2 regions of the Pristimantibacillus sp. Z349TD_6 genome follow, and region 1 is predicted to be linked to the other one. Evidence: a T-box and tRNA genes for the amino acid it is inferred to sense, from the RefSeq annotation. Region 1 holds a T-box; the other holds one or more tRNA genes.
The links. A T-box is a leader RNA that pairs with one kind of tRNA and senses whether it is charged. The one in region 1 lies ahead of tyrS (tyrosine--tRNA ligase), so its partner is inferred to be a tRNA-Tyr.

Region 1 (8,943 bases):
CATTAACGCTGAAATAACTCGATTCGCTCACCGTCAGGTCCGCTTACAAAAAAGTATTGGTATCCATTCGGCAGTACAGTGATGCCCTCATCGATAAAGGTCACTTCAAGCTGCTTCAAACGTTCAAACTCCGCATGGACATCAGTTACTGTCACTGCAAAATGATGCACCTTGCCTTCACTTGGAAGGTTGTCATTATAGCCTTGAATTAATTCTAATTCGGTTTCGTCGGAACCGCCAAAGCCAAGAAAGGCAAGTTCAATAATTCCATTCGTATGAGGCGTTCTTCCTTTAAGCTCAAAACCAATAATATCAGTATAAAAAGAAATAGAAGCATCAATATCTTTTACCATAACGCCAACATGATCAATACGTCTTTTAGTCATTGTTTTTATTTCCTTCCTAATCGGGAATATGGAATTTTATCGCAATAATGAATGCTTTTTATCATAAGGAGATGGAAAACAGTTGTCAAGTCATAATTGTCGAGTGGTAGTTAAGCAGCTGGTTCATTTTGAAAAAAATGGGTTGACTTTCATGCAGACACCATTATAATTATGTTAGTTCCAAGTAATCGGGTAGGAATAATTAAGTAAAGGAGGTTCGCTTGTTGGATAAGAGGAAATTAGGCAATAGCGAGCTTTATCCATCCATTATCGGGTTCGGAGCTTGGGCTGCTGGGAAAGCAGGCTGGGGAGAAGTCGATGATAACGAGATTGAGGCTGTCATTCGTCGTGCGTATGAACAAGGGATCACCTTCTATGACACCGCTCCATCCTATGGGCTGGGACATTCCGAGAAGGTGCTTGGTAAAGTGCTGCAGCCAGTAAGGGAGCATGTCATTATCGCAACAAAAGCTGGCCTCATCTGGAACGATCAAGGGCAGTTTAGTATAAATGTATCCAAAGCAAATATAATACGTGAGGTAGAGGAGAGCCTGCGGCGATTAAATACGGACTATATTGATTTGTATCAAGTTCATTTTCCCGATCCCAGCGGCAAAACACCGATTGAAGAGACGTTTGAAACGTTAAATCAACTCGTCGTTGAAGGGAAAATTAGGAATATCGGCGTTTCAAACTTTAACGTTCAGCAATTAGTTGCAGCGCAGTCCGTTAGCAATATTGTATCTTTGCAGCTGCCATATAACTTGTTCCAGCGCGATGTTGAACATGCAGCGTTACCCTATGCGAAGCAGCAAAAAATCGGTTTTATTCCTTATAGTCCGCTAGCTCAGGGGTTGTTGACGGGGAAATTTAATTATTTGACGAGGCTGCCCAAAACGGATGTTCGCGCGCAGCTTAATCCATTATTTTCGGATAAACAATTTATAAAAAACATTGTCATCATCGAAACTTTTACTGGAATTGCTAGAGCCATCGAGAAACCATTAAACCAAGTAGCTATCAACTGGTTATTGTATAAGCAGGAAATAACGAGTGTGATTGCTGGTGCGAAGACGGTTAAGCAGCTGGAGGAAAATACGGCTGCAACCAAGTGGCGTCTATCCAGAGAAGATTATGAGCAAATAAGCCGTTTGTTTGAAACGGATTCATCTTATGTCATTTAATAATAAATAGAATGCTTCTCTTATATTTATTTTCTAAATAGTAAATTCCCAAAAGAAAAGGCAGCAGCCTCGTGAGAGGCTGCTGCCTATTTCGTTTTCTGTGACCTCTAGCTGATCGTTTGCTTGGAGGAGGGTGATGACTCGCCTTTCGCGTTTTCAGAGGTTATATAGAAGGAACCTGTGATAAGCGGCGCAACATACTCAAAGCTTGTTTCCAAGGTTGATCCGATCTTGGAATATTGACCATCGTTGTTTGCACTATAGTATATATTATATTGCGTCACTTGGTCTGACACACTGTTAGCCGCCCAAGTTAATCGTACGCTTAGATCTGTTTTCGCAGCCTGCAAGCCAGTAGGAGTGGAAGGTGCTGTTGTTGTGCCAGAACCATTTCCACTTCCATTCCCGCTTGAGTTGTCTCCGCCTGTTGTCGGTGGAGGGGTACTCGGTGTGCTTCCATATTGTACTATTTGACTAGGTGCTGACTCTTTGCCGACGACATCAACCGCTGTTACGTAATAAGTGTAGTTTTGAGCATTGGATGCATACACCTTCATACGTTTGTCTGCACCGACAACAATGGATTCACCTTGCTTCTCATAAGGCCCTTGATTAACCGAACGGTACACACGGTAACCAACGACATCAGCAGCAGTACTATCATTAAATGTCAATATGAGCACGCCATCCGACGATTGCAGCTTAACGCTTGCCGGAGGCGGTGGAGCTGCTCCATCATCAACGCGAGGGTCTTTTTTAGACGGCGCGTTGTTTTCTGCATCCGCAGGAAGGTAAATATCAAGTGGACGACGACTGCTTGCCGGAAGTTTCTCCTGCGCTGCCTTAATTTCATCCATAAGAACATCCAGCGGTTTTTTACGCTTAATAACGATTTGTTCCTTAATCATATCGCTAGGAGTAGCTGGGTTCGGAACATAGTTAACGCCATTGAAGGAAATATAAGCCATCTTCACGAGCGCGTCATCTGTTTTCTTAGGAATATCCTTCTTGTTAAACCAGTCAGTAACAAGCATGCCTGCTTGCTTCGTTAATTGACTTGGAAGCAATCCGCTAGCGCTCGACACCGTAGCTTTGACAATGCCGGATGGACGTTCAAATTCTTTAGTGACAAATACTTCCGGCTTCTTCTCAGCCATCTTATTCATAATGAGTGCCCAGATGGAACGAGCACGCGTTTTGCCGACCTCGGATAGGGAGTTGACCTGTTCCTCATAACCGGCCCACACGCCTAGCGTAATATCTGGCGAGAAGCCCATAAACCACACGTCACCGTAGCTTTGTGTGGAGCCTGTTTTACCGGCAATAGGAATTTCACCGTACTTATCGAATTGTGATTTCAATTTGTTGGCAGAACCGCTTTTGCTTGAAATAACAGTCGACAGCATATCCGTCATCAAGAAGGCACTCTGCTCGGAGAACACTCGTTTTGGTTCCTGCTTGTGTTCATATACAATTTTTCCGTTTGCATCTGTAATTTTTTGAATCATATAAGCATCATTGAAAACGCCTTTGTTCGGAATCGATCCGTATGCATTCGTAAGCTCTTCAACCGATACGCCGATGCTTAGACCGCCAATTACACCGGTTTGTGCATAAGCATCTTGCGGCTGCAGCGTTGTAATGCCTAGTTTTTTAACGAACTCCCAAGCATTTTCAATTTTGACTTCCTCATTGAAAATTTTCAAAGCAGGCAAGTTCAAGGAACGGTTTAATGCCTCACGCGCCGTTACTAGACCCGCGAACTTACGGTTTACGTTCATTGGGATATGGAAACCCTTTTGGCCATCTTTCAGGACAATTGGAGCATCGTCAATTATGCTCGCGGGCTGAATGATACCCATTTCAATAGCTGGAAGGTATGCCGCCAATGTTTTCATCGTTGATCCTGGCTGCCTTGTCATCTGAGTGGCATAGTTTAATTGCTCCTCATAGAAGTCTCGGCCTTCAAGCATTCCCACAATAGCGCCAGTTTTGTGATCGAGCATGATCGCAGCAATCTGCTCCAGCCCTTTTTTCTCGCTGTATGGCGTGAAATTCTCATCATTAGTGCCAATCTCACGCATGAGCTGGTAGACATCCTTGTCGATGGTTGTATAGACATGGTAGCCGCCGCGCAGCAAATGATCGCGAGCTTCCTCAATAAGCGGAGCATTTTCTTTTTTGCGAAGGTCTGCTTTTGTTAAAGTAGAATCCTGCGCCATGAGCATAATTTCCGCTGCTTGACGTTCTGCTTCAAGCATGAGATAAGGATAGGTTGTATAAGCTTTTTCTTTTGGCTTAGCCAGCGTTTTCCTAATATCGAATTTGGACGCTTCGTCGTACTCTTGCTGAGTAATCCGCCCAGTCTCGAACATTCGCTTCAAAACTGTTTTTTGACGTCCAAGCGCGAGTTCAAAGCCCGCCTCATTGAATTGACCTTTACCTGTGAACGCTGTATAGGCAGAAGGCCTTTGCGGTAGACCTGCCAAATAGGCAGACTGCGCGATATTCAGCTGGTTTAGATCCGAAATATCAAATATCCCTTTGGCAGCTGCTTTAATGCCGAACAAATTGTACCCGCTGGAACCATTTCCGAACGGAACCTTATTCAAATAAGCTGCTAAAATTTCTTCTTTCGTTAAATAACGTTCCATGCGCAGCGATAAAAATATTTCTTTAATTTTACGGCTATCTGTTTTGTCCAAACTTAGAAATACACGTCGCGCAAGCTGCTGAGTAAGCGTACTTCCGCCCGTTTGCGTATCTTCATTTAGAAGCTTTTGCTTTACTGCACGTCCAAGGCCGTTAATGTCTACGCCATGATGCTCCAAAAAGTTATTGTCCTCAATGCCAAGTACGGCAGTAATAACCTGCGGCGGTAAATCATCATATGTAATAATCATTCGGTCCTCTGACGTTCTTAGCTGTCCGACAAGTGAATCATCATTGAAGTAAACAAATCCAGTGATGGCATTTTCGCCGATCTTCTCTACAATAACGGATCGAGGTCTTACGGTTTCGTCTTTCACAAGCGCGGCCACATAACCAGTTACTGCTCCACCGGCAAGCAATCCGATGAAGATTCCGAAATATACCATCCATTTAGCTGTTATAAAAGTTACGATTCCAAATGTACGCCATTTGCTTCTTTTGTTTGGCGCAGGTTGACGATCTTCTTGCATTTCTATGACTCCTCCTCCAAATAGCACACCTATTATAACATAAATCGCTAAAGTAACGCATTCTTTCCTTGCATTGACTTCACAGCATGGCTATGGTATAAATTCAATAATGTTTTATCTAATCAATGCTTTGAAGGGCATGAGTAGACAGCGAATCGTACTTTCAGAGAGCCGGTGGGTGGTGGAAACCGGTATGCGCCGCTTGTTGAATTACCGCCTGGAGCTAAGTGAAGGAACCGTATACTGACAATCCTCTGCACATTTTGGCAAAAAAGCCTGTGGGGCAGTCGAATCAGCCGTAGTAGTTCACTTCGGAGCCCGTCTCCGTTATCAACAACGAAGTGAGAGTACCTCTTTTTTATGTGAAAAAAGGCAGGAGTACTCTAACGAGGGTGGTACCGCGAGCTAATCCTTCTCGTCCCTTGGGGCTGGAAGGATTTTTTATGTCTATATAGACGCATACAAAGGAGGAAAAGTTCTATGGTGAAGTGGGAAAGTTTAAGTGGCGAGCAGAAAAGTGAGGTCGAGCGTCAGCTGGCTGTCATTCGCCGCGGTGTTGTGGAGATTGTACCTGAGGATGATTTGAAAAATAAAATAGCGAATGCTGTAGCAACAGGAAGGCCGTTAAATGTAAAGCTAGGACTTGATCCTTCAGCGCCAGACATTCATATCGGCCATACGGTTGTTCTTCACAAGCTTCGTCAATTTCAGGAGCTCGGTCATCAGATTCAGCTGATTATCGGTGATTTTACAGGCAGAATCGGCGATCCAACGGGCAAATCGGAAACGAGGAAGCAATTGACGGAAGAAGATGTGAAGCGGAATGCGGAAACATACCAAAAACAAATTTACAAAATATTAGATCCACAGCAAACAAAGCTCTACTACAACTCGGAATGGCTTGCACCGCTTAACTTTGCTGATGTTGTAAATCTAGCCGGGAAAGTAACGGTTGCACGCATGATGGAGCGTGATGATTTTACAAAGCGGTACACGAGCGGCTTGCCGATCAGCATTCATGAATTTTTCTACCCGCTGATGCAAGGATACGATTCCATAGCTCTTGATTCCGATGTGGAGCTAGGAGGCACGGATCAGACATTTAACCTGTTAATGGGCAGAACCTTGCAGAAGGAATATAATAAACCGGGCCAAATCGTTATTACGACTCCTTTGATCGAAGGGTTGGACGGCGTAAATAAAATGAGCAAAAGCTTGGGCAATTACATCGGTATAGATGAAGAGCCAAACCAAATCTACGGCAAATCGATGTCGATTCCAGATAGGCTTATGCTCAAATATTACGAGCTAGCTACCGATTTGAGCAACGAGGAGCTTGCGGCATTGAAAGCTGGACTGGCAGATGGTTCTGAACATCCTCGTGATGCGAAGATGAAGCTTGCAGCGACATTTGTACGAATGTACCATGGCGAAGAGGCAGCGAAAGCGGCAGAAAATCATTTTATTACCGTGTTTCAACAACGTGCGCTGCCTGATGATATCGAAGAGGTATCTATTGCTGCGGAACAATTGGAAGCTGGTCAAATTCGCATCGTGAAGCTGCTCACTATGCTTGACTTGCTGCCAACGAGCAGTGAAGCGAGAAGAAGCGTTCAGCAAGGGGCTGTTCGTATAAATGAAGAGAAGATAACGGATATTAATGCGGATATTTCTCCTAAGGATGGCGACGTGCTTCAAGTAGGAAAACGTAAATTTATAAAAATTAAATTAACATAATTGGTATAATAGAGCTTGTTGAAATGATAAAATTCAACAAGTTCTATTTTTTTAGAAACAAAAGAGCGTTTTCAACGTATTAAATAACGGAAGCATTAACAGGTTATGGATACTAAGGGAGGAGGAGAGAGTTGGAGACGCTATTTATGTCTTGTCTAGTCGGAGGAATCCTTTATGCGCTCGTAAGTATTATTTTTGGGGATTTGATCGGGCAAGCACTCGATGGAGCACTCGATTTTTTATCCTTAGATGGTCATTCATGGCTGTCGCCGACTGCGCTAGTAGGCGGGATAACCACTTTTGGCGGAGCAGGGATCCTACTCGGACGCTACACTGCCTTTAGTTCAACAGCCATCGTGATGATTGCCTTATTCATCGCACTTACAGCTGCAGTAGCTGTTTTCTTTCTCTACATTAAGCCGATGGAGCAAAGCGAGAATTCGATCGCTTTTTCGCTTAATGATTTGTCGGGTAAGCTCGGGGAGGTGCTGGTCCCCATTTCTGCGAAGGGCTATGGTGAAGTGATGGTTAAAGTGGGAGCTGGATTTACGAATCAAATTGCAGCTAGCTTCGAAGGCGTTGAAATTACAAGCGGCTCCAAGGTTGTCGTTGTTGAGGTAAGGGACAGCACTTTGTATGTATCGGAAGTAAATCTATCTTAATTAAAGCAGCATAAGGGGGAAATTCAATGGAAGATATTTATGTTATACCTGCTATTGTAGTTGGCGTTTTTGTTATATTGGGTCTTGCCTTCTGGGCGCGCTACAAAACAGTTAGTCCAGACGAAGCGATGCTCGTAACGGGATCATTTCTAGGCTCCCGAAATGCAAGCACGGATGAATCTGGGCGCAAAGTGAAAATCATTAGAGGCGGAGGCGCGTTTATTCTGCCGATATTCCAGAAGGCTGAGTTTCTATCGTTATTGTCCCATAAGCTGGATGTATCGACGCCGGAGGTATACACAGAGCAAGGCGTACCAGTCATGGCAGACGGTGTAGCGATCATTAAAATTGGCGGTGCGGTTGAAGATGTGGCGACGGCGGCAGAGCAGTTTCTAGGCAAGCCTACCGAAGCGCTCAAGGGTGAAGCGCAGGAAGTATTGGAAGGACATTTGCGCGCAATTCTTGGCTCAATGACAGTGGAAGAGGTATATCGCAACCGCGATAAATTTGCGCAAGAGGTGCAAGGGGTTGCAGCTAAGGATTTGAAAAAGATGGGTCTTCAAATCGTTTCCTTCACGATCAAGGATTTGCGCGATAAACATGGATATTTGGACGCGCTCGGTAAACCGCGAATTGCTGCAGTCAAGAGAGATGCTGAGATTGCGGAAGCTGAAGCGATTCGGGATGCTAGAATTCAGAAAGCACTCGCTGCTGAGGCCGGTCAAAAGGCCGAGCTTGTGCGTGATACCAACATTGCGGAAGCAGAGAAAGAAAAGGAAATGAAGGTCGCGACATTTAAACGTGACCAAGATACAGCAAGAGCGGAAGCGGATCAGGCTTATTCGATTCATGAAGCGCGTGCTAAGCAAAACGTAGTCGAAGAGCAAATGAAGGTTGAACTCGTACGTAAAGAACGTGAGATCGATCTGGAAGGAAAAGAAATATTGCGTCGTGAGAAGCAATATGATGCAGAAGTGAAGAAAAAAGCCGATGCAGACCGTTACGCAGTTGTACAAGCGGCGGAAGCAAACAAGGCGAAGCTTCTTAATGAAGCTGACGCTCTGCAATACCGTATTGAAGCGGAAGCCAAGGCACATGCTACCCAGAAACGTTTGGATGGTTTAGCTGTTGCAGAAGCAGAGAGAGCGAAAGGTACAGCGGAGGCCGACGTCATTCGTCTTCGCGGTTTAGCGGAAGCGGAAGCAAAAGAGAAGCTAGCTGAAGCTTTTGAGAAATTTGGAGAAGCTGCTATTCTTGATATTATCGTAAAAATGCTTCCTGAACTGGCTGGCAAAATCGCCGATCCTATCGGCAACATTGATAAGCTTACTGTTGTTGATACAGGGAATGGCGAAGGGGCAGCTCGTATAAGCAATTATGTAACTTCATTAATGTCTACTGCTCCGGAGATGCTGAAGAGCGTATCGGGAATCGACGTGAATGCAATCATTAAAGGACTGACGAATAGAGGCAGTAATTTACCTGCAGTACCTAGCAAGCCGGTTGATATTGCTGCTGCTCCTGCTGTAATCAAGCTTCCTGAACAATAAAGTAAGGCAGCGTAAACAGAAAAAAACCTTGAACCAATTGGTTCAAGGTTTTTTTGTTTATTAACGGCTGTAGAATTCGACGATTTGTTTCTCGTCGATATCTTGGGAAAGCTCACCGCGGTCAGGCAGACGAAGGAATTTACCTTCCATTGCTTGATCGTTGAACTCCAAGTAGTTCGGAAGGTGATGACGACCTTCCATAGCTTCTTTAATTGTTCTAAGGCTGCGGCTGCGCTCGCGCA
Region 2 (8,943 bases), 3.3 Mb from region 1:
GGTGAATAGCCCGAGGGGGCCGCAGTGAAAAGGCCCAAGCGACTGTTTAGCAAAAACACAGGTCTGTGCGAAGCCGTAAGGCGAAGTATACGGGCTGACGCCTGCCCGGTGCTGGAAGGTTAAGGGGAGCGGTTAGGGGTAACCCGAAGCTGTGAACCGAAGCCCCAGTAAACGGCGGCCGTAACTATAACGGTCCTAAGGTAGCGAAATTCCTTGTCAGGTAAATTCTGACCCGCACGAATGGCGTAACGACTTGGGCGCTGTCTCAACGAGAGATCCGGTGAAATTTTAATACCTGTGAAGATGCAGGTTACCCGCGACAAGACGGAAAGACCCCATGGAGCTTTACTGTAACTTGATATTGAACTTTGGTACGATCTGTACAGGATAGGTGGGAGCCTTTGAAGCATGAGCGCCAGCTTGTGTGGAGGCAACGTTGGGATACCACCCTGATCGTATCGGAGTTCTAACCTAGAACCGTGAAACCGGTTCGGGGACCGTGTCAGGTGGACAGTTTGACTGGGGCGGTCGCCTCCTAAAATGTAACGGAGGCGCCCAAAGGTTCCCTCAGAATGGTTGGAAATCATTCGAAGAGTGCAAAGGCATAAGGGAGCTTGACTGCGAGACCTACAAGTCGAGCAGGTACGAAAGTAGGGCTTAGTGATCCGGTGGTACCGAATGGAAGGGCCATCGCTCAACGGATAAAAGCTACCCTGGGGATAACAGGCTTATCTCCCCCAAGAGTCCACATCGACGGGGAGGTTTGGCACCTCGATGTCGGCTCATCGCATCCTGGGGCTGAAGTAGGTCCCAAGGGTTGGGCTGTTCGCCCATTAAAGCGGTACGCGAGCTGGGTTCAGAACGTCGTGAGACAGTTCGGTCCCTATCTGTCGCGGGCGCAGGAAATTTGAGAGGAGCTGTCCTTAGTACGAGAGGACCGGGATGGACGTACCGCTGGTGTACCAGTTGTTCCGCCAGGAGCACCGCTGGGTAGCCAAGTACGGACGGGATAAGCGCTGAAAGCATCTAAGCGTGAAGCCCCCCTCAAGATGAGATTTCCCAGTATGTAAGACCCCTTGAAGACGACGAGGTTGATAGGTTCGGGGTGGAAGCACAGCAATGTGTGTAGCTGACGAATACTAATCGGTCGAGGGCTTATCCTAAACACGTTTACTGTGACCCATACATCCAGTAGACAGCAGCTAAAAAGGCTTCAGCAAGCCTAATCTTTCGTATCCAGTTTTCAGGGCGTAATGTTCTGACTTTGCAAGCGTCCCCGAACGCTGCAATCGACAACTATTCGGGGGACAAGCGTGGCGGTGTAGCTCAGCTGGCTAGAGCGTACGGTTCATACCCGTGAGGTCGGGGGTTCGATCCCCTTCGCCGCTACCATTACCTTTTTTATCGTAACATTTGGAGGATTAGCTCAGCTGGGAGAGCATCTGCCTTACAAGCAGAGGGTCGGCGGTTCGATCCCGTCATCCTCCACCATATGTACTTATTCGGTTTTATGACCGGATCCACTTGGAGCTGTGGTGTAGTGGCCCAACATGCCTGCCTGTCACGCAGGAGACCGCGGGTTCGAATCCCGTCAGCTCCGCCATTTTTCTTTAAAGTAAGGCTCGGTAGCTCAGTCGGTAGAGCAGAGGACTGAAAATCCTCGTGTCGGCGGTTCGATTCCGTCCCGAGCCACCACTTTATTTTTCGTTACGACGAGAAATAAGTAATAGTATGGAGGATTAGTGAAGTGGCTAAACACGGCAGACTGTAAATCTGCTCTCTCTGAGTTCGGTGGTTCGAATCCATCATCCTCCACCATTTCTTTTACAGCAAGAGCCATTAGCTCAGTTGGTAGAGCACCTGACTTTTAATCAGGGTGTCGTAGGTTCGAATCCTACATGGCTCACCATTTTTTCTAAACACACCTATACAACCGTAGATCTTAGGATCTACGGTTTTTTTGTTTGATTATAATTGAAGTGAAAAAGAGTTTGCTCATCTTAATGATGGGCAAACTCTTTTTTTTGTATAGTTAAAACCAGAATAATGAATGAATCTTAGTTTTTACTCCGTAGATTCAATTCATAAGCAAGCTCGTTTACGGTTTCGTTTAGTCGAAGTTTAAGTTCTTCATTTAATTCAAATACTGGAGCTTCATTTGGCTCTTGTGAACGCTCGATTTGGGAATCAACGGCGTACACTCCGCTTACATATAATTTCGCACCCATGGATGCGAGTACCGGCTTGAGGGAATAGTCAATAGAGAGTAGATGAGCGATGGTGCCGCCGATAAACAGAGGAGCAATGATTTTACCATCAAGTCCTTTTTGCGGCAGCAGATCTAGAAACGTTTTTAGAACGCCAGTATAAGATGCTTTGTAAACTGGGCTTGCAATAATAACAGCATCCGCATTCTCAACAAGCTGATTGGCTTCTATAATAGCAGGGCTGCCAAAACGAGCGTGAATTAGATCTTCGGCTGGCAAAGAAACCACGGTTATCGTATTAACCGAAAGACTTTTTGTTATCAATTGCTGCTCTACGTACTGTGTTATGCCGTTTAAACGAGATGATGCATTTGGACTGCCTGAAATAATTACAATCTTGGACATGGGTGCACTCCTCTTTTTCAAATAAATAGTATGAAATAAAATTACATTAATCCGATAAGTAAACTTTGAATAGATAGTACCATGGCAGATGTTATTTGGTCAAACAGGTTTGATTTGTTTCTTGTATTTTATCGATATAAGGGAACAATGTATACATATAGGAATGAAATAGAAAAAGGGGTAGTTGCAATGGTATACGGATTAGCGGTTTTAATTAGCTTCGCGATCGTATTTGCAAGCGTACCACCGCTTCGTGTATTTGCGCTGCGACTTGGTTTTGTCGATCGTCCTAATCAAAGAAAAATACATAACAAGCCGATCCCTCTCATGGGTGGCGCGGCTATTTTTGTTGGCTGCATCGTTACGATGTTTATTTATATCGGATTCACTCCGCTCACTTGGACCATAGTTACGGGTGGAACAGTGCTCGTAATTATTGGACTTCTTGATGATGCGTCAAAGGCAAAAGGGAAAGACTTTCCGATATGGCCGCGTGTCATTCTCTATATGGGAGCTGCGTCAATCCCAAGCTTATTTCACATCAAAATTGCGGGTATTACCAATCCGTTTACACATTTGTTTATTTCATTTCCCGATTGGGTGTCGTGGCTGACAACGATGCTATGGGTTTTCGCGCTAATCAATATGATCAACTTTATTGATGGCGTAGATGGGCTGGCTTCAGGGGTATGTACGCTTTCAGCACTTACGCTATTGACGGTGGCGCTCGTCAAAGGACAGCCAAGCACCGCTATTCTTGCCATTATTGTAGCCGGAGCATGCTTTGGTTTTTTGGTTCATAATTTCTATCCAGCTAGAATTTTTATGGGTGATGCAGGAGCGACCTTCCTAGGCTTTACGCTTGCTGTAATTGCTGTTGATGGAGCGTTTAAGAAAGCGACATTCATTACCTTGCTAGTTCCATTACTGGCGCTTGGATTGCCTATATTTGACACGGCTTATGTCATGCTGCGCAGGCTTATAAGCGGTAAAGGCTTGCATCATGCGGACAAGCTGCATACGCATCATCTTTTGATGAAATGGGGACTGAGTCAAGTTCAAACGGTTTCGTTTCTATATTTAATTGCTGCGTTATTCGCGCTCTTGTCAATCATTCTTTTACTGGTAATAGGCTGAATTAAGCAAGCTCTTGTGGTACAATGACGGGAAAAAGCGTTATTCCACATAAAGGTGCGAATAAACTTTTTTTACTTATTAATCCGCTTATATGGAGCTGCTAATCGCAATAGGTGTCCTCCCATAGGAGGAAGCACGCAGCCGCAAATGCTTGTGGAGATTGGAGATAGAGAAATGAGCACGACAGACTGGTTGAAGCCGCTGAAGCACATTTTGAACTGTCCGGTACATGCTGTTTCGAAATCTATAGCGGAGTGGAACGATTTAATTAGCAATGCTGATGTGGTGTGGTTAGGCGATCATATAGGATCTTCTCCTATAGAGGGCCAACGCGTAGAAAAAGACGAAAAAACGTGGATTGTCATTTCATCTGCGGAATATGAAGTGGATTTATTAGAAATCGATTGTCCATCGCTTCAGGCAACAGAGAAGGAACTGATAAGCTGGACATTGCAGCTTAATCGCGGACATTTAATGGAGAAAAAAAATGCGGCGCTCTCTGAATCAGAGAGGCAAGCGCTTAAGCTTGGTGATTGGATTCAGAAGCAGTTGGAATCGGATGAGCCCGCATATTCCTTACCTGATCATTTAACCGTTGGCAGTCGTTTATTTAATGAAATGATACCTTTCTTACTCGTTACAGAGCAGTCTGGCACGAAGCATGCAACCTATTCTGAATTAGAAAAACTTCTGCGTTCATTTATGTCCGACGATGTCTTGCTTATTCCGCTCAAGAGCCAGGAATGGCTCATATGGGGTTCGATGTCCTTGCTGAGAGATGAGGATTCCGATGCTTTCGATGAGCAGGAGGAAGAGACGATTGAGGATAGTCTAGCTTCGATTGGGCTTGGATTGCATGAGATGCTTGCCAGTGAGTGGATTGGTGAATGCCACATCGCAGTCGCTCATCCTTCATCACCAGCAAAAGGTATGATTGAGACGACAATGCTGCTGCGGGAGACGATTAATCTCGGCCGAAAATTCCATGTAGGAACGAATATTTATTTGCCGTGGATGCTTCAGTTGGAACGTTTGTTGAATGCAATTCCGGAGGTTCATCGTGCGAGATATTTGGAACAGTCGTTAAAAAGAGCGGATCTATTCGTTGAATCAGAAATGCTGAGTACATTGGAAACTTTTTTTACGCTTGATTGCAATGTTAGTGAGACAGCGAAGAAATTATACATTCATAGAAATACATTATTATATCGTTTGGACAAGCTTAAACAAGAGACTGGTTTAGATGTTCGTCAATTTAGGGATGCCGTACTAGTCAAAATTATATTACTATTGTACAAAGTTACGAAAAGAAATTAGTTTTTTTGTAAAGTATGTGCATAGTCACAAGCTCCATAGTGGGATAAGATATAGGCATAACGAAATTTCTTTCTAGGGGGAAAATTATCATGGCAGGCGTACGTTTAGAAGGCATTTACAAAAAATACCCGGGTACTGACAAAGCATCGGTTACTGACGTTAACTTAGATATTAAAGACAAAGAGTTTCTCGTATTGGTCGGACCATCTGGTTGCGGTAAATCGACAACTCTTCGTATGATTGCAGGCCTTGAAGAAATTTCCGAAGGCAAATTGTTCATCGGCGACCGCCTTGTGAACGATGTTGCTCCTAAAGACCGCGACATCGCGATGGTATTCCAATCCTACGCGTTGTACCCGCACATGAACGTTTACCAAAACATGGCTTTCGGCCTTAAACTTCGTAAATTCAAAAAAGCAGACATCGACAAACGCGTTCGTGAAGCTGCTAAAATTCTAGATATCGAGCATTTGCTTGACCGTAAACCAAAAGCACTTTCCGGTGGTCAACGTCAACGTGTCGCTCTAGGACGCGCAATCGTTCGTGAGCCACAAGTATTCTTGATGGATGAGCCGCTTTCCAACTTGGACGCGAAACTTCGTGGACAAATGCGCGCTGAAATCAGCAAGCTTACAAAACGTCTTGAAACAACAACTATCTATGTAACGCATGACCAAATCGAGGCAATGACAATGGGTGACCGTATCGTTGTTATGAAAGACGGTTTCATTCAACAAACAGCTTCACCAGAAGAACTGTATAACCACCCGGTTAACATCTTCGTAGCTGGCTTTATCGGCGCTCCATCGATGAACTTTATCAGCGGTTCGCTTACAGAGCAAGGCGGCGCGCTTCGCTTCAAAGCAAGCGGCGTTGATGTAGTAGTTCCTGAAGGCAAAGCAGCATCGCTTCGCTCGAAAGGTTACATCGGCAAAGAAGTGATTCTTGGCATTCGTCCAGAGGATCTTCACGAAGAGCCAGTATTCTTGGAAGCATCCCCACAAACAATCGTGAACGCAAATGTTGAGGTTGCTGAGAACCTTGGTCACGAGATGTACTTGTACCTGAACGGTATCGGCACTGACACAGTTATCGCTCGTGTTGACGGCCGCTCTGGTCTACGTGATGGCACAACTGTTAAGCTTGCGCTTGACATGAACAAAGTACACTTGTTCGACAAAACGACAGAACTTAACATTTTCGAAGCTTAATAAATAGTATGGAAGAAGAACGGTCGGATTATCCGATCGTTCTTTTTTTTATTTTAAACTAGAGGGCGTTTTTGTCGAAATGGCTGTTGCGATTAAATAAATAGAGTCAAACAAAACCGTTTCCATGCTTCGGCTGTCTAATACAAAACAAAAATAATAATGTATAAGAAATGAGAGGCAGCCTGGGCAGGAGGGAAGAGGCATGAATAAGGATGAGTGGGCTGAAGCGGCTATACGGGGCGATGAAACGGCGCTGCTGCAGCGTATTGATCTAGATAAGCATCAAATGTATGGGATTGCTTATTCATATATGCGAAATGAGTCGGACGCATTGGAGGCTATACAAGAAACGGTTTGCCGGATATGGACGAAAAAGCACACTTTAAGGGAGCCGAAATTTTTTACAACGTGGGCCATTCGTATTTTGATCCGTGTGTGTATGGATGCTAAGAAGAAGCAAACGAGGGAGCGTCCTACGGATTCGATAGCCGAGCAATATGATTTGAGGGAAAAGACAGTTGAGTACGATGAGACAGCAGCACGTCTTGATATGGCTGCGCAGATTCAACTGCTTCCGGTTAACTATCGTATGGTAATAACACTTAAATATTATCGAGATATGACGATTACTGAAATTGCCGTGCTATTGGAGAAGCCTGATGGGACCATTAGAACGTGGCTGAACAAAGCATTAAAAGGACTAAGAGCAGATATGGCATATATGAAGGAGGAGATACGAAATGAGCGAGGCCAAGGAGACGCCGTTCAGGCAAGCCAATCAGGCGCTGCGAAGTGACATAGACCATGTGAATCAGGAGCTTGTTGTGATGCCGGAGCTGGCGCTGGATGCAGCAATACGAAGTGGGATAGAGCAGGGGCGGAAGCGATCCATACGTAGAAACAGAAAAAGATGGAGTGTGAGCATGATTGCTGCAGGGCTAAGTGTAATCCTGCTTCTAACCGCGTTCGTTCGCGTATCTCCTGTGTTTGCTTCTATTGTGAAGGAAATTCCGGGTTTCAGCGGGTTTGTTGAGTTGATTCAGGGAGATAAGTCCTTGATTACAGCAATGGAAAATGATTTCATACAGCCTATAAAGCTCTCGGACGAGAAAAACGGCTATATCTTTACGGTTGATGGTATTATAGCCGATGATCAGCGTATGGCTATTCTGTATACGGTAGAGGGACCAGGAATTAACGGCAATACAGGATTTCTGGATTATAAATTAAAAACGAGTGATGGTAAGGATTTGGTCGCTTCCATTGGTTCATCGCATTATCCGAATGACGATGCCGAGGGTTCAAGCGTTCCTGTCCATCAATATTTAGATATACTAATGGGCGAAGGTTCTAAAATGCCGGAAAGCCTGCAATTCAGCTTATTGCTTGGCGGTCAGTGGCTAATGGTTGATTTTCCGATTGAGCATAAAAGATTCGAGGGAATGCGCGAAGAAATCTCGATCGAGCAGAAGGTTGAGGCCGGCGGACAACGCTTTACGGTGAAAAATGCTGTTATCACACCCCTTCAAATAGCTGTGACAATCGAAGCAGATGCAACTAATGACAAACACGCAAATGGTTTTATAAATATAGCGCTTGTCGATGAGAAAGGCAGGCGATATGAGTCGAATTCTGCGTTTGGCGATTCTAATACATCAATTACCCGTCACTTTAAGAGCAGCTATTTCGTTAAGCCCAAAAAGTTAACTTTAATTGCGGACGGCTTGTATATGTCGGAAAACAACTTAAGCATCACGGTGGATACGGATAAAATAGAAACTTTATCATCACCGCATAATAGGCTTCTATTAGCAAGCAAAGAGCTGCTAAATGGTGAGTATGAAGTGAAGTTTGATTTGCTAAATCAGGATGAAATCGATAAGAAGCCGGGGTATACATTATTTCCGCACGGCGGCACCTTCAAAGACGGTGCTGGTGCATCCTACCCTATTTCAGATAGCCGCGGGGTGCAGTGGAATTCGAATGAAGATAAAGTGACCTATGTTTATCGAATTCCAGCAGCAGATTACAAGCAGCCGTTAACATTCAGTATTGAGCAGTACCCTGGTTATGTATTAAAACCGATAAGTATACCGATTAAATAAGTCGAAGGCGCTGAGCAGCGGAGGAAACGTTGCGTTCAGCGCCTTTTTCCTTTACGATGAAGACATTGGAAAATATCATACATATACACAATAGCAGTTGTCATATGAGGGAGGCCCTACGATGCCGAAAAAAGTGAAAGTATCTGAGCTCGTTAAACAATTTCAGCTTGAGATTATTGCGGGCGAGGATGGAATGAAGCGTGCCATTACAGTAGATGATTTGTATCGGCCTGGACTCGAAATGGCTGGATATTTCCACTACCATCCAAGTGAGCGCGTACAGCTGCTTGGAAGAACGGAAATCTCGTTCCTAAATATGCTGGACGGTGAAGAGCGCAAGGATCGTATGGTTCGTTTATGCAACGAGGATACACCATGCATTATTTTGACAAGAGGGCTGGAAGCGCCTCAAGAGCTTGTAGATCAATGTAATGAGAAACAAATTCCGCTGCTCAGAAGCAATGTGGCTACAACCATTTTGTCCAGCAGAATTACGGACTTTTTGGAGAGAAAGCTAGCTCCGACAGCAACGATTCATGGCGTTCTTGTTGACGTATACGG

Region 2: it encodes a tRNA-Tyr, which carries the amino acid that the T-box ahead of tyrS (tyrosine--tRNA ligase) is inferred to sense. The anticodon was not compared.

Annotation. Positions count from the first base shown of each region.
Region 1 is NZ_CM149662.1:3,481,613-3,490,555, forward strand. Features, by position in the region: gene AC0VYE_RS14885 (VOC family protein) at 3-386, opposite strand; gene AC0VYE_RS14890 (aldo/keto reductase) at 611-1,570, shown strand; gene AC0VYE_RS14895 (transglycosylase domain-containing protein) at 1,678-4,752, opposite strand; T-box leader at 4,874-5,178, shown strand; gene tyrS (tyrosine--tRNA ligase) at 5,236-6,489, shown strand; gene AC0VYE_RS14905 (NfeD family membrane protein) at 6,621-7,151, shown strand; gene AC0VYE_RS14910 (flotillin family protein) at 7,178-8,701, shown strand; gene rpsD (30S ribosomal protein S4) at 8,762-8,943, opposite strand, start outside.
Region 2 is NZ_CM149662.1:196,151-205,093, forward strand. Features, by position in the region: rRNA gene AC0VYE_RS00945 (23S ribosomal RNA) at 1-1,163, shown strand, start outside; tRNA gene AC0VYE_RS00950 (tRNA-Met) at 1,316-1,392, shown strand; tRNA gene AC0VYE_RS00955 (tRNA-Val) at 1,416-1,491, shown strand; tRNA gene AC0VYE_RS00960 (tRNA-Asp) at 1,527-1,603, shown strand; tRNA gene AC0VYE_RS00965 (tRNA-Phe) at 1,620-1,695, shown strand; tRNA gene AC0VYE_RS00970 (tRNA-Tyr) at 1,734-1,818, shown strand; tRNA gene AC0VYE_RS00975 (tRNA-Lys) at 1,834-1,909, shown strand; gene ssuE (NADPH-dependent FMN reductase) at 2,058-2,612, opposite strand; gene AC0VYE_RS00985 (glycosyltransferase family 4 protein) at 2,802-3,749, shown strand; gene AC0VYE_RS00990 (PucR family transcriptional regulator) at 3,924-5,066, shown strand; gene AC0VYE_RS00995 (ABC transporter ATP-binding protein) at 5,156-6,277, shown strand; gene AC0VYE_RS01000 (sigma-70 family RNA polymerase sigma factor) at 6,480-7,073, shown strand; gene AC0VYE_RS01005 (DUF4179 domain-containing protein) at 7,018-8,382, shown strand; gene hprK (HPr(Ser) kinase/phosphatase) at 8,504-8,943, shown strand, end outside.